Regions from separate parts of the Neoaquamicrobium sediminum genome, predicted to be linked through region 1. Evidence: predicted binding sites of a transcription regulator. Region 1 holds the regulator's gene; the other holds the start of a gene.
What was found. Region 1 encodes LexA, which represses DNA repair genes until DNA is damaged. Its sites were predicted from a motif close to TGTTCNNNNTGTGTTCNG; they were not measured.

Region 1 (7,829 bases):
GCCAGAAACATTGCGGCCTGGAGATGCCGTGCAAGGTCTTGTCCGGCTGATGCCTGCTTCCGGGCCAGTCCGCCCGCAAAGCTATGACTTTGCCTTCAACAGCTACTTCGACGGTATCGGCGCGGTCGGCTTTTTCCTCAGAAATCCGGAGCTCGTGGAAACGGCAGACAAACCCGGGTTGATGACTGCCGCCGCCGCATGGGTGGAGGGCTGGCGTACGCGCATGGCGCAGGACATCGCGGCCAGCATCGGCGGCCCTGAGGGCGCTATCGCGGCCGCGCTGATTACGGGTATCCGCGCAGGCATACCGGAAGAGATGAACGAGGCACTGCGGGTGGTCGGGCTCTATCACGTCATCTCCATCTCCGGCCTGCATATGGCCCTGGTGGCCGGGACCGTTATGTTCGGCTTGCGAACCGCCTTTGCGCTTGCACCGGGCTTTTCGTCGCGATGGCCGGCGAAGAAATATGCCGCCTTCGGTGCGCTCACCGCGACGGCGGCCTACCTCGTCATTTCGGGCGCAGGCATTGCCGCGCAGCGCAGCTTCACCATGCTTGCGGTGATGCTGCTTGCGGTCATGGTCGACCGCGCGGCGCTCACGATGCGCAACCTTGCCATATCGGCCGTCATCATCCTGCTGATTGCCCCGCATGAGGTGATGGGGCCGAGCTTCCACATGTCGTTTGCCGCAACCGCCGCGCTTGTGGCCGCTTACGCGGCCTGGGCCTCGTACCGCGAAAGGCGGACGCCGCGCCGACAGGCCGCAAAGTACGGTCCCGTGCGGCTGGCCTTCACAACGGGCATGAAATACGTCTCGGGACTGTCGCTGACGTCAGTCGTCGCGGGTCTCGCAACGGCGCTTTTCACCGCATGGCACTTCCAGCAGGTTTCGCCGCTCGGCCTCGTCGCCAACCTTGCGGCAATGCCATTCGTCTCCGCCGTCGTCATGCCGGCGGCGGTGCTCGCATGCCTGTTGATGCCCTTCGGCCTCGAAGGGCCGGCGTTGTATGCGATGGGGATGGGCATATCCGCGATGAATTCGATAGCCGTGTGGCTTGCCGAGCGATCGGCATTCGACGCCACCGGCGCGATCCCGCTTTCGGCGGTGCTGATGCTGACCGCAGCGCTGGCGATCCTGACGATGGCTGGCAGCGCCCTGCGCTGGGCAGCACTTCCGCTGCTCATCGCCGGGGCGTTCCTGATCGCGACACGGCAGTTGCCGCATGTCTTCGTCTCGGAGGACGCGCGGCTCGTTGCTGTCGATCGCGGCAATGGGCGCCTCGCCGTCAACCGCGCGCGACCAAGCGCCTTTACCATCCAGAATTGGCAGCGGGCCGCACAAGCCGGCGAACTGGTTTGGCCCATCGAAGGTGATGCCGGGCTCCCGCCTCATGCCGCCCTGAGTGACGATGAGAGCGAGTTGCCTTTCCGGTGCGGCGAAGGGCTTTGCATAGCGCGCCATGGCGGCGGCGGCATAGTCGTTCACGCCGACGGCGAACGAACGGCTTCGACTGCGTGTTCTTATGCCAGCCTGATCGTCATCGACGACGCCACTGCGAACAATCCTTGCCGGGATAGCAGCGTTGCGGTCATCACCAAGCGCGATCTGGCCCGCCGCGGCAGCGCCGAGATCGTCTTCGAGAACGACATCATCAGGGAAACACGCGGGACCGGAGCAAGCCCTGGCACAGGCGCCAGCGACTTGGATCGCACTTCCGCGAGACCGGCTTTATACCCAAACATCCGTTTCGCGATCCGCGAACCTTATCGGCACTGGCACGCGCACCGGCAGTATTCGCGGGAGGCGAGGGGACTTCCACCCTGGCAGAAATCGCAAGGTGAGTAACACCCCGCCGGCTGCCGCGATACCTTTGCAGCGGAAGCGCTGATCGGTGCGTCCTTCAAGGCTCGCGGAGCCTGTCCTCGGGCTCGCCGAAGGCAAGACCCGGGGGCTCGCATCTCAGCATGAGGGAGGGTGTGCATCGCCCGGGAATCCTGCTGCCCGACGGGCTATTCCTTGACGTGCATAGAGCCCAATAGGTTGGATTCGATCAATCCGCCCCTCATGCTCATCCTCAGTCGAGCATGACCTTGTCTAAGGGCCGCTCAATACCGCCGAATAAGCCCGACAAGCCTGCCTTGCACCTTCACGCGATCGGGACCGAAGATACGGGTTTCGTAGGCCGGATTGGCGGCCTCCAGTGCGATCGAGGCGCCCTTGCGGCGGAACCGCTTGAGGGTTGCTTCCTCATCGTCGACGAGCGCCACCACGATGTCGCCGGGATTGGCGGTCTGGCCGTCGCGGATGATGACGGTGTCGCCGTCGAAGATGCCAGCCTCGATCATCGAGTCGCCCTTGACCTCGAGTGCGTAGTGCTCGCCGCCCGAAAGCATTTCCGGCGGAACGCTGATCGAATGCGTCCTGTGCTGGATCGCCTCGATCGGCACGCCGGCGGCAATCCGGCCCATTACGGGAATCGCAACGGCCGCACCGGCATCATCGTCATTGCTGGCAGCCTGGATGCGCGAGGGTTCAGGCGCTCGGCCAAGGCTGCCTTGAATGACGCTGGGCGAGAACTTTTTGGCCGCATTGAGCCCCGGCGCGATCGAGTCCGGCAGCCGCAGCACTTCCAGCGCACGTGCCCTGTTGGGCAGGCGTCGAATGAAGCCGCGCTCCTCGAGCGCCGTAATCAGGCGGTGAATACCGGACTTGGAAGCGAGGTCGAGCGCCTCCTTCATCTCGTCGAAGGAAGGGGGAATGCCAGTTTCCTTCAGCCTTTCATGGATGAAGAGAAGCAGTTCGTGTTGCTTGCGCGTCAGCATTCTGTTGCCCCTTTTGGGAATCAGTCCATAAACAAAACCAGAACAAACACTATCTGTTCCAGTTGTGTTCCGCAACGGCTTAAATTATCGTGAACTTGGCAGCTCGAGGCCGCCCTTATTGCCCAAGCCAGGCTCAGCGCAGCATCAACACGCGGCAGGCATCACCCGCCTCCGACGCGGCCACGTTCGGTTCGCGGATGATGAGCGCGTTGGCGTGCGCCAGTGTCGTCAGCATCGAGGAATCCTGCACGGCGAACGGCCTTGCAACGAGGCGCCCGTCCTCAAGCGTCGCTGCCGCGCGGACATAATCCTGCCGGTGATCGTTGGCCTTCATGGCTTCGCCAAGGACGGCTTCCCTTATGTCGGCAACATGTGGGCGGCCGCCAAGCTTCGCGAGCAGCGGTTTCAGGAACAGATGCGCGCAGACGAGGCTTGAAACCGGATTTCCCGGCAGGCCGAGTACACGGGTCTCGGCTAGTCTGCCGAACATCAGCGGCTTGCCGGGGCGCATGGCGATCTTCCAGAACTCGAGCGCCATGCCTTCGCCAGTAAGCACCTCGCGGACGAGGTCGTGGTCGCCGACCGAAGCACCGCCGAGCGTCACGATCACGTCGGCACCGGCCGAGATTGCGTCACGGACGCGCTCGGCAAGCACGCCGCGATCGTCAGGCGCGATGCCGAGATCCAGCACCCGAGCGCCTGCATCGCGCGCCAGCGCCGCGACCCCATAGCCGTTCGATGCGATGATCTGGTCGGGCCCGGGTTCCGAACCGGGCGGCAGCAACTCGCTGCCCGTGGCCAGGATCGCGACCAGCGGCGTGCGCACCACCGAAAGGAGCGGGTGGTTGCCGGCTGCTGCGAGCGACAGCGCTGCAGCGTCGAGCGCCCGGCCTTTGGCCAAAAGGATGTCGCCGACGCGGAAATCGAGCCCGGCAGCCCTTACGTGACGGCCAGGGGTGACCGCTTCGCTGGCGCGGATGGTTAGTCCGTCTTCGTCCGGCTCGGCATCTTCCTGAAGCAGAACCGCATCCGCGCCTTCGGGGACAGGTGCGCCTGTGAAGATGCGTACGGCCTCGCCGGCGCCGACCGCGCCATCGAAGCGCTGGCCGGCTATCGATTGACCGATGACCGTCAGAGCAGTGGATTGGTCGACCGTATCCGCGGCGCGCACCGCATATCCGTCCATTGCCGAAGCGGGGAAGGGAGGCTGCGTCCGCCGTGCCTCCACGGCGTTGGCCAGCACATGTCCGGCTGCGTCTCCAATCGCGATCTCCTCGGCGGGCAGGGCCGTCACATCGTCGAGCAGCCGGCGCAGCGCTTCGTCAACCGGCAGCAGGCCAGCCATGTCAGACGTCCTGCAGCCGGTAATCGCCGGACTTGCCGCCGGACTTTTCCACCACACGGATGTCGGAAATCGTCATGGCGCGGTCGGCTGCCTTGGCCATGTCGTAGATCGTCAGGCAGGCGACCGAAGCCGCCGTCAGCGCTTCCATCTCGACGCCGGTCTTGCCGGTCACGCGGGCGAGCGCCGTGACGCGCAGGCCGGGCAGGTTGTCATCCGGTTCTATCTCGACCGAAACCTTGGTGAGCAGGAGCGGATGGCAGAGCGGGATCAGCTCGTGCGTCCGCTTGGCGGCCATGATGCCGGCAATGCGGGCGGTGCCGAGCACGTCCCCCTTCTTTGCATCGCCGGCGAGGATCATGGCCAGCGTGGAGGGCTGCATCGTCACCGCGCCTTGCGCAACCGCCGTGCGCTCAGTCTCCTGCTTGCCGCCGACATCGACCATGTTGGCCTCGCCGGATGCGCCAAGATGCGTGAGGCCGCTCACGGCGTCAGCCTGCCAGCCGATGCGTGTCGAGACCGAGCAGCGACCGCGTAGCGCCGGCAACATCGGCCTGCCGCATCAGGCTTTCGCCGACGAGGAAGGTGGAGATGCCGGAGCGAGCCAGGCGCGCGCAGTCGGCATTGGTGAAGATGCCGCTCTCGCCGACGATGAGCTTTTCTTGGGGGATGCGCGCCGCCAGTCGCTCCGAGGTTTCGAGGCTCACCTCGAAGGTGCGCAGGTTGCGGTTGTTGATACCGACGAGCGGCGAGGACAGGTGCTTCAGCGCGCGATCCAGTTCCGCCTCGTCATGCACCTCGACGAGCACGTCCATGCCGATGGCATGGGCCTCATCCTCGAGTGCTTTCGCTTCATCGTCGGACAGGCTCGCCATGATGACGAGGATCGCATCGGCACCCCAGCTTCGCGCCTCGTGAACCTGATAGGCCTCGAACATGAAATCCTTGCGGAGCGCGGGCAGGGCGGTGGCGGCCCGCGCCTCGGTCAGGAATTCGGGCGCACCTTGGAAAGACGGGCGGTCGGTCAGCACCGACAGGCACGCAGCGCCTCCCTGCTCGTAAGCGTGCGCAAGCGCGGGCGGATCGAAGTCGGCACGGATGAGCCCCTTCGAGGGGCTCGCCTTCTTGATCTCGGCGATCAGCGCGAACTGTCCGGCTTCGTGCCTGGCCTCGAGCGCCTTGCGAAAACCGCGAGGCGGGGTCTGGTCGGCAGCCCGCGCCTTGACCTCGGCAAGCGGAAGCTCGGCCTTGGCAGCAGCGATCTCCTCGCGCTTGTAGGCCTCGATCTTGCGCAGAATATCAGTCATGCCGCTCCCCGGTTGGAGACGTGCACCAGTAGTTCGAGCGCGGAGGCCGCCGACCCGTTATCGATTGAGCGGGTGGCAAGCTCCATGCCCTCGTCTAGCGTCCGGGCCTTGCCGGCCACGACAAGCGCGCCTGCCGCATTCAGGAGGGAGATATCGCGATAAGCACCCTTGTCGCCGGCAAGCACGCCACGAAGCGCCCTGGCGTTGTGAGCCGCATCGGCGCCCTTCAGGTCCTCGGGCTTGACGCGTGCCAGGCCGACCTCCTCGGGTTGGACCTCGAAGGTACGGATCTTGCCGTTCTCCAGCGCCGCGACCATCGTCGTGCCGGCCGTCGTCATTTCGTCCAGCCCGTCGCCATGGACGACCCAGACAGCTTCCGAACCCTGTGCCTTGAGCACTTCGGCGATCGGCTCCACCCATTGCGGGGCAAACACACCGACGAGCTGGCGCTTGACGCCGGCAGGATTCGACAGAGGGCCGAGCAGGTTGAAGATCGTACGGGTGCCGAGTTCCACACGCGAGGCGCCGACATGGCGCATGGCCGAATGGTGGACCGGCGCGAACATGAAGCCGAGCCCGGCTTCCTCGATGCAGGCCGCGATGGTTTCGGCCCCGATCTCGATATTGACCCCAAGAGCGGCAAGCGCATCCGCCGCCCCCGACTTCGACGAGAGTGCGCGGTTGCCATGCTTGGCCACCGGCACCCCGGCGCCGGCAACGATGAAGGCGGCGCAGGTGGAGACGTTATAGGTGCCTGACGCATCGCCACCCGTGCCGACGATGTCGATGGCGTTGGCCGGCGCGCGGACGGGAAGCATCTTGGCCCGCATGGTGGCCACGGCGCCGGAAATCTCGTCCACCGTTTCACCGCGCGTACGAAGCGCCATCAGGAACCCGCCGATCTGACTCGGCGTCGCTTCGCCAGACATCATGATGCTGAAAGCCTCGCGCGCCTCCTCGAAGGACAGCGGCGTGCCGTTCGCGACCTTGGCTATGTGAGACTTGAAGTCGTTCATTGCGTCGCTCAGAAGCTCAGCGCCTGCTGCACGGCACCACGGTCGATCGTCACCGGATATTCGGTCTGAAGCCGTGCAACGAGCTGGTCCAGCAGGTCGTCGGAGATCGCAGATGCGAAACGATCGCGGGCTTCGGCGGGCAGGGCGTCGGGACCGGCACCGGCCGGCACCAGCACATCCGTCACGCGAAACACGACCTGGGCGTCACCATCCTGCGCCGGCGCAAGGCCAGTTTCGCCCCGCGCTACGGAGAAGACGGCGGCCACGCCTGCATCGCCGAGCTCGGCATCGTTGGCGTCGCGCTTCAGTCCGCGCCTGACCTGCACCTCGAGTTCGAGTTCCTCCGCGACCTCGGTCAGGGCCTTGCCATCGGCAACCTGCTTTTCGATTTCCTCGGCGCGGGTGGCCAGTCTCGTTGCGACCTGGTTCTCCTTCCAGTCGGTAACGACCTGATCGCGAACCTCCTCGAGCGTGCGGTCGCGTGCCTCCGTGACGTCGTCGACCTCGTAGAACAGGTAACCCGACGATCCGGTGTTCAGCGGCGAATTCTCGACGCCGATTTCACTGTCGAATGCCTCCTGGAGCAGGGCGTTCGATTCGGGCAGGTCGGTCAGGATCGTGCCTTCAGGATTGCGGCCGCTGCGGTCGACCGCCTCGACCGTAACGACCTCAAGCCGGTTGCGGGCGGCGGCTTCCGCCATGGTTTCGCCGCCGGCGCGCGCATCTTCATAGCCTTCGTAGACGTCGTCCAGAATGCGGGTTGCTTCGCCCAGCGCGATGTCGCTGCGAATCTGCTGTTCGACTTCGGCGAGCGGCTGAACCTTTGCCGGCTGAACTTCCGGAACTCTAACGAGCAGCGATCCGAACGCGCCGTCGACCACGTCGCTGACTTCGCCTTCGGCCAGTGCAAACGCGGCCTCGGCGATTGCCGGGTCGGCCACGTCGGCCTTCGCGAAAGTGCCAAGCACGACGTCGCCCATCGTCTTGCCTTGCTCGGTCACGACCTCCTCGAAGGTCGCGCCGCCACGGATCTTGTCCAGCGCAGCCTGCGCGGCTTCCGCATCGGCAAAGACGAGCTGTTCGATCTTGCGCTGCTCCGGCGATGTGAAGCGAGCGGCGTTGTCCTCGTAATAACGCTCGACCTCCTCCGCCTGGATAGCGGCCGGGTCGGCAATATCTGCAGGTTCCAGCTTGACGTAGGAGATGCGCCGGTATTCCGGCGCGGCGTAATTGGCCTTGTTCTCTTCGAAATACGCTTCGAGCACATCCTGCGCAGGCTCTTCGATAGGTTCGACCAGGGACCGCGACAGGACGATGTAGTCGACCGTGCGGTCCTCGCCC
Region 2 (7,829 bases), on a different contig from region 1:
AGCCGCGGTCGCGCCCATGGCGACGGCGAGGTCGGGCTTGATGAATCCCAGTTCTTGATCGAGCCACCAGCGACAGGCCTTCACCTCGCCGGCATTGGGTTTCTGGTGGATGCGGCGCTTGCCGCGCGGCTCGAACTTGAAATGCTTGACGGCGTTGGTGACGTAAAGCTTCTGCCTTTCGATGCCAGCCTCCTCGATCACCTCGTCGAACACTTTGCCGGCTGGGCCCACGAAGGGCTTGCCTGCTATGTCCTCCTGATCACCGGGTTGCTCGCCGACGAAGACGATGCGGGCGTTCTCCGGCCCTTCGCCGAAAACCGTCTGGGTCGCATCCTGCCAGAGCGGACACCGGCGGCACCCTTCGGCTTGGCGACGCAGCTCGCCGAGCGATTTTGCATTGTCTGGCGGCTCTTCGGGCGACGCGCTCCAAAGACGTTCCTGGATCTTTGCATGATGCGGAGCCGGCATGGTCGGCATCCTTTCCAACATGTCGCGGGCTGCACTTTCGGCGCCCTTGATCAAATCTGGAATGAGCGAGGCCTCCGGAAGGTTCCGCCAGTATTTCTTGGGCATCTCGGCCTGCATCGCCTTCACCTTCAGGCGGGCGGGATTGAAGATGTTGGCGAAGTAGGTTTTCCAGAGCGCGTCGGATGCGTCTTCCTTCGGCGCATCCGCTTTCGTAGCGCCTTCGCCGAACGACAGACGCTCGCCATTCCACTGGACCGACCTGTGCGGCGTGAGGATCGTCCAGTGCATACCGGCAAAACGACGGACGAAGAACGGTGCGTTGCGCTCAACGATGTAGTGGTCCGGCTCGAACCACGCGACGAACCGTTCGTCGCTGCCATCGCTCACACGGACGAAGCGCACGAAAGCGCGCATCTTGTGGATGTCGCGGCGCACCGATTTTTCCAGATCGCGCAGCGCCATGACGTCGGGCTCTGATGCGATCTTCATCAGATGCGGGGTCGTTCGCATTGCCAAGAGCAGGCGATAGAGCAGCGCGAAGCGATGCGGGTCGGAATGGCAGATGACGGCCTGCGCCTTGTCGATGAATGCGCGAGGCACATTCATGGTCGCGCCTTCCGGCGCGGCGGGCAGGGGCGTTGGGTTGGCGAAAAGGTCCTTGTCCTCGCCGGTTCGCCAGCCGATGTCGTCGGCCTTCACATCGTTCAACGCCAGTGCGCGGGCGGCGTCGCGCCAGCCGTTGAAATCGGTCTCGCCAGACAGAGTGACCGTGAAGCGCATCGTCAGAACAGGCTGAGCTGTCGTGCGGGCGGTGTCAGCCGGGCACGCAGGTTTTCCTCGTCGGGCAGCGAGCGTGGCGACCAGCCGTCGGCGACAATGAAGGGGCGCACCTTGGCGATCGATGCGCACAGGCGTCCCAGGTCTTCGATGCGAAGCCGTTGGTGGCGGCGCACGGTGAGCATCCTGTCCACCACCTTCGCGCCCAAGCCTGGTACGCGCAGCAGCAGTTCACGCGGCGCCCGGTTCACGTCGAGTGGGAACATTTGCCGGTTGGCCAGTGCCCATGCCAGCTTGGGATCGACTTCGAGGTCGAGCATGCCGTCGGCTCGACTGGCAGTAATTTCCTGACGCTCGAAGCCATAGAACCGCATCAACCAATCGGCCTGATAAAGCCGGTGCTCGCGCATCAGCGGCGGCTTCACCAGCGGCAGGACGGCCGACGAATCCGGTATCGGGCTGAACGCCGAATAGTAGACGCGGCGAAGCCGGTAGCCCGCATAGAGCCGCGCCGAGGTGGACAGGATGTCGGCATCGGTCGTGGCATCCGCGCCGACGATCATCTGCGTGGACTGACCGCCGGGCACGAAGCGGGCGCGCTTTTTCGTGCGCATCGTCGGCTCCGAGCGTTCCTCGATCCTGGAGCGCAGACGCGCCATCGAAACGCGGATTGTCTCCGGCTTCTTCTGCGGCGCGAGCTGCTGGACACCGGCGTCGGTCGGGAGTTCTACGTTGATGGAAAGCCGGTCGGCGTAGAGGCCTGCCTGCTCGACCAGATCGTCGCTTGCCTCGGGAATGGTCTTGAGATGGATGTAGCCCTGGTAAGCGTGATCGATGCGCAGGCGCCGCGCGATCTCCACCATCTCGGCCATCGTCTCGTCGGGTGAACGAATCACGCCGGAGGACAGGAAAAGTCCCTCGATATAGTTGCGCTTGTAGAAATCCAGCGTGAGATTGACGACCTCGTCGACCGTGAACCGTGCCCGCTTCACATTCGACGATGAGCGATTCACGCAATAGGCGCAGTCATAGATGCAGAAATTCGTCAGAAGGATTTTCAGCAGCGAGATGCAGCGCCCGTCCGGCGCGTAGGAATGGCAAATGCCGCTGCCTTCCGTCGAGCCGATGCCCTTCGTCTTGAGCGAATTGCGGCCCGCCGCACCGGAAGAGGCGCAGGACGCATCGTACTTGGCTGCATCGGCGAGAATGGCGAGTTTTTCGCGTGTCGAGAGCTTGGACATTCGTTCATGATATGTTCCAACGCCGCCCGCGTCTATTCACTTTGACGTAGTTGCGCAATCGCCAGCGCGTTTCACCGGCCCGATGGCCTGCTCTGTGGAGTAGTCAGCCTGCCACGTCGATGACGCCGCAGTCGCCGGTCTCGGTGCCGAAGGCGATCCGACGTCCTTCGGCATCCCACGCCATGGATGTCACCGCGCCATTGCCAGCGCGGCGCAGCAGCACTTCCTTCTGGTCGGCGACGCGGCCGGCAAGCACCATGCCGTCAGCATAGCCGATTGCCACGATCTCGTCGGTCGGGTGGAACGACACTGCCGTGACCATGGCGTCGCCGCGCGTGCCCAATTCCACCGGCGCCTTGCCGATAGGGCCGTCCTTCGTGAGGAACGGCCACACCACGGCTGCGGGCGCGCCCGAACTCGCCAGCCAGCGGCCCTTGGCGCTCCACGACAGCGACTTCACCTTGGAAGGGTAGCCTGCCATGCGCATGTGCTTGCCGTCGGCCAGCTTCCAGCCATGAAGCGCGTTCTCCTGCATGGTGGTGACGAGGAAATTGCCGTCGGGCGAGAAGGTCACGCCGGTATGAGCTCCGGCCCATTCGAGCTCCGTCGGCTTGCCGTCTGCCGCCGGAAAGTGCAGCGTCGCACCGTTGTAGCGGGCGACCGCGATGCGCATGCCCTTCGGGGCGAAGGCCAGTCCTTCGACGCTGCGCGGATGGACCAGTTCCTTGAGCTTGCCGTCAGGCAATTTCACCCATGCCGTCTTGCCGCTGGAAAAGGCAACGGCACCGCGTGGGCCGGTCGCAACGCTCGTCATCCACTTGCGACCGATTTCGGCGACCTGCTCGATCGAGCCGTCGGCGCCGATGTCGAGGACCTTGCCGTCCTCGCCGCCGGTTACAAGCCGCTTGCCATCGGCGTCGGGTGCCGCGGCCAGCAAACCGTCATGCGCTTCCACCCATTTGTGGCCGTTGTCGAGCCGGTGGACAACACCGTCTGCGAGCGCGAAATGGGGAATGCCGGCGAGCCAGCAGGCGGCGACGCAATGGCCGTCTAGGTCGAGAGGAACGACTGTGGGCATCAGGCCTGGCACGCCTCGAAAGTGCGCTTGAGGCGTTCGCCGTCGAGTTCGCGGCCGATGAAAACCAGCCGGCTCTCATGCCGTTCGTCATCCTTCCAAGCGCGCTGGTGGTCGCCTTCGAGGATCATGTGGACGCCCTGCACCACATAGCGGTCCGGGTCGTCCTTGAGCGCGATGATGCCCTTGAGCCGCAGGATGTTCGGTCCGTCCATCTGCGTGGTCTTCTCCAGCCACGGGAAGAACTTCTTCGGGTCCATTTCGCCGCCGCGCAGCGAGATCGAGGTCACGCCGACATCGTGGATCGGCGAAACGCCGTGATGGTGATGATGGCCGTGATCGTGGTCGCAATCCGGCCCGCATTCGTGATCGTGGTCATGATCGTGCGCGTCGAGAAAATGCGGGTCGTTGTCGAGCGCCCGCGACAGGTCGAACGCGCCGCGGTCGAGCACTTCGTTCAGCGCAACGCCCGAGCGCTCGGTCTTGTGGATCTTCGCCGACGGGTTGATGGCGCGCACGGCGGCCTCGACGTCGCGCAACTCGTCCTCGGTTACAAGGTCGGTCTTGTTGAGCAACACGACGTCGGCGAACGCGATCTGGTCTTCCGCCTCTTTCGAATCCTTCAGGCGCAGCGGCAAGTGCTTGGCGTCCACAAGCGCGACGACAGCGTCGAGCTTGGTCTTGGACCGCACGTCGTCGTCCATGAAGAAGGTCTGCGCGACCGGCGCGGGATCGGCGAGACCGGTCGTCTCGACCAGGATCGCATCGAAGCGGCCCGGACGGCGCATCAGGCCCTCGACGGTGCGGATCAGGTCGCCGCGCACCGTGCAGCAGATGCAGCCATTGTTCATCTCGTAGATTTCCTCGTCGGATTCCACGATCAGGTCGTTGTCGATGCCGATCTCGCCGAACTCGTTGACGATGACGGCGTAACGCTTGCCGTGATCTTCCGTCAGGATGCGGTTGAGCAGGGTCGTCTTGCCGGAGCCGAGATAGCCGGTGAGAACCGTTACCGGAATTTGGGTCTGTGTCTGCGCCATGGATGCCTCTCGCGCAAGGAATGAAGGGTCGTGGCGTCCATATAGGACGTCGGCGACCGGATTGCACCGGGGATTATGTGGGGTTCGAACCCAGCATCCGCAGGTCGAAGCGTGCGACATCCTCCAGCAATTCGATAATGCCTTTCGCGGCATGATCGAGGATCATCTCGCCCGCCTCAGCATTAGCCGCGGCGGCGTTGCCGACGACGCCATCCGGCGACAGATCGCGCATCTTCCAGCCAAAGGCGTGGGGACCATAGGCGCGAAGATGCGAAAACTCCCGCTCGTAGACTGCCTGCATCGAGGTGAAATTGCGTGCCTTGTCCATGTCGACCAGGTCGGGACGCAACGTCAGCATGACGCTGGTCTCGATGAAGCCGCCATGGATGCCGAGCGCCTTTTCTTCCGGTGAGACGATGTCGGGCGGATAGCCGAAACGCGTCCAGCTCGTCGCTACCGCCAGCATGTCGAATCGCACCCGCAGCTCGGTGGCGACGATCGTCATCAGCGAGGAGTTGCCGCCATGGGCGTTGAGCATGACGAAGCGGCGGCAGCCCTGCCGATGGCACGCCTCGCCTATGCCGATCCATCGCCTTACTGCTTCGTCGAATGTCAACGTCCGGGTGCCGGCGACATCCAGGTGTTCTATCGAATAGCCGACTGGCTCGACGGGCAGGAAGTGCACTTCCAGGCCCGCTGGCAGCAGGCTCGCGACGCGCGTGGCCACGCCCTCGGCGATGATGGTGTCGGTCTCGAAAGGCAGGTGCGGTCCATGCTGCTCGGTCGCGCCGAGCGGCAGCACGGCCACGGATCGCAGGCCGGCACGATTTGTTTCGCTGGCTGTCATGTTTCTGTTATGTGGCTATGCCATGGCTTCGTCGCGTTGAGGTCAGGCTAGCGTGTCCCGCGGCCCTCAGGCAATGCGAAAGCGAGGGGAAAACGTCGATGGCTAAACCTGGCAAGGCGGCTGCGATGGCGCAGCTTCATTCGGCGGCGCGGCTTTCGCGCACGGCGCTGGCGGCGCGTCTCCTGTCGCACGGCTTTTACGCCGGCCAGGACCAGATCATGATTGCGCTGGATCGCGAGGACGGCCAGACGCCGGGTCAACTGGCCATAAAGCTCGGCGTGCGACCACCCACGGTGACCAAAACGATCAACCGTCTCCAGACCCAAGGCTATGTGGAAAAGCGTGCTTCGGAGACCGATGCGCGCCAGGCCAATGTCTTCCTGACCGAGGAAGGACGCGGCGCCATCCGTGCCATTGAGAAAGCGGTGCGCAAGACGGAGAAGCAGGCACTCAAGGGGCTCGACAAGAAAGAGCAGAAGGCTCTGGTCAAGCTGCTCGGCCGCATCGAGGCGAACCTGTCCAACGGGGCGATCGTTGCGGAAGATCACGAGGAAGCTGACGACGCCGACGAATAAGGACGCCCGGTCGGTTTGCATTTTCATGCAGTTTTTTCTTGCGCCACAGGCCCTCTTGGTCGAAGAAGCGCATGAAGCTCCCATGATGCCCGGCCACACGCATTGACCCAGCAACAAAGCAATCCGGAGGCGGCCACGCCGACCTCGGCTATTTTGCTTGTGCTGTGTGCCTGCTTTTCATTCGCCTTTCTCGATGCAAGCGCGAAGTATCTTGTGCAGCAGGGCATGGCCGCGCCGTTTCTGGCCTGGATGCGCTTCGCCATCCACCTCGTGCTGGTGATGATCCTGTTCCGGTCATGGTCGAACCCGGCCATGTTCCGCGCGCAGAGCCTGCCAAGGCAGATCGTGCGCGGCGTGTTCCTGTTCGGTTCGACGGTGTTCAATTTCCTAGCGCTGCAGACGCTGCAGCTCGCCGAGACGATCTCGATCTACTTTTTCGCGCCGATGGTGATCACCGCGCTTGCCGGCCCTCTGCTTGGTGAATGGGCTGGCTGGCGGCGCTGGCTCGCCGTGCTGGTCGGCCTCCTCGGCGTGCTGGTGATTACGCGGCCGGGCCTGGGCACCTTCGGCACCGGCCACGTTTTCGCGCTGATGTCGATGGCAAGCTACAGCTTCTACGTCATCATGACCCGGCACATGGGGGCGACGGAGACATCGGCGAGCCTGATCTTCTATTCCGCGCTTGCGCCAACGGTGCTTATGTTCCCGTTCGTGCCGCTCTATGGGTCCATGCCGCAGGAGCCGCTGCATTGGGTGCTGCTCTTCGGGCTTGGCGCCATCGGCGCGTTTGGGCACTATTTGCTTATCCGGGCCTACAAGCAGGCGACCACCACGGCGCTTGCGCCTTATCCCTATTCGCAGATGATCTGGATGATCGCGCTAGGATACCTGGTGTTTTCGGACCTGCCCGATTGGTGGACGCTCGCCGGCGCCGGCATCATCGTGTCCAGCGGCCTCTATATCGTCCATCGCGAACACCGGCTGCGGCTTGCAAGCCGGACCGCGCCGAATAGCGAAACCCAGGAGCTGGCAAAAAAGCTTTGAAATGCCGGCCGCGGATGGCATAGGGTTCTTTAAACCGTTTAAAGACGCATCGCCGCGCCTGTCGGGAGGAGGGGTTCCCTGGCTCAGAAGATCAAGCTTTCGACGATCGCGGAAGCGTTGAACGTGTCGACCGCCACCGTATCGCTGGCACTGCGCGACAGTCCGCTGGTGGCCGATGCCACCCGGGAGCGGATCAAGGAGCACGCGCGCACGATCGGCTATATCTACAATCGCCGGGCGGCCAGCCTGCGCACGTCGCGCTCGGGCATCGTCGGCGTCGTCGTGCACGACATCATGAACCCGTTCTTCGCCGAGATCCTGCGATCGATCGAAAGCGAGCTTGATCGCAGCCGGCAGACCTTCCTGCTTTCGAACCATTACGACCAGCTTGAGAAGCAGCGGACCTTCATCGATACGCTGCTGCAACTGGGTGCGGACGGTGTCATCATGTCGCCGGCGATTGGCACGCCTGCCGCCGATATCCAGCTTGCCGAGGCGAACGGTTTGCCTGCGGTGCTGATCGCTCGGTCGGTCGAGGACGCCGACGTGCCCGTCTTCCGCGGCGACGACGCCTACGGCATCGGTCTTGCGACCAACCACCTGATCTCGCTGGGGCATCGCCGCATCGCTATGATCGGCGGCACCGACCAGACGTCGACCGGCCGCGATCGCTATCGCGGTTATGTCATGGCCATGGAGGCCGCCGGGCTCCCGGTCGAGACGCGCTGGCGCATTCCCGGCCCTCGTACCAAGCAGGCAGGC

Region 2: the regulator LexA is predicted to act here: its motif matches at 2,488-2,505, upstream of V1479_RS14655 (putative DNA modification/repair radical SAM protein).

The regions. Positions count from the first base shown of each region.
Region 1 covers NZ_JAZHFV010000003.1:262,122-269,950, forward strand. The annotation lists gene V1479_RS11835 (ComEC/Rec2 family competence protein) at 1-1,846, shown strand, start outside; gene lexA (transcriptional repressor LexA) at 2,107-2,823, opposite strand; gene V1479_RS11845 (molybdopterin molybdotransferase MoeA) at 2,957-4,168, opposite strand; gene moaC (cyclic pyranopterin monophosphate synthase MoaC) at 4,170-4,652, opposite strand; gene trpC (indole-3-glycerol phosphate synthase TrpC) at 4,657-5,472, opposite strand; gene trpD (anthranilate phosphoribosyltransferase) at 5,469-6,488, opposite strand; gene V1479_RS11865 (peptidylprolyl isomerase) at 6,497-7,829, opposite strand, start outside.
Region 2 covers NZ_JAZHFV010000004.1:301,253-309,081, forward strand. The annotation lists gene V1479_RS14650 (UdgX family uracil-DNA binding protein) at 1-1,248, opposite strand, end outside; gene V1479_RS14655 (putative DNA modification/repair radical SAM protein) at 1,251-2,486, opposite strand; gene V1479_RS14660 (WD40 repeat domain-containing protein) at 2,590-3,564, opposite strand; gene V1479_RS14665 (CobW family GTP-binding protein) at 3,564-4,601, opposite strand; gene V1479_RS14670 (creatininase family protein) at 4,675-5,448, opposite strand; gene V1479_RS14675 (MarR family winged helix-turn-helix transcriptional regulator) at 5,547-6,023, shown strand; gene V1479_RS14680 (DMT family transporter) at 6,126-7,067, shown strand; gene V1479_RS14685 (LacI family DNA-binding transcriptional regulator) at 7,146-7,829, shown strand, end outside.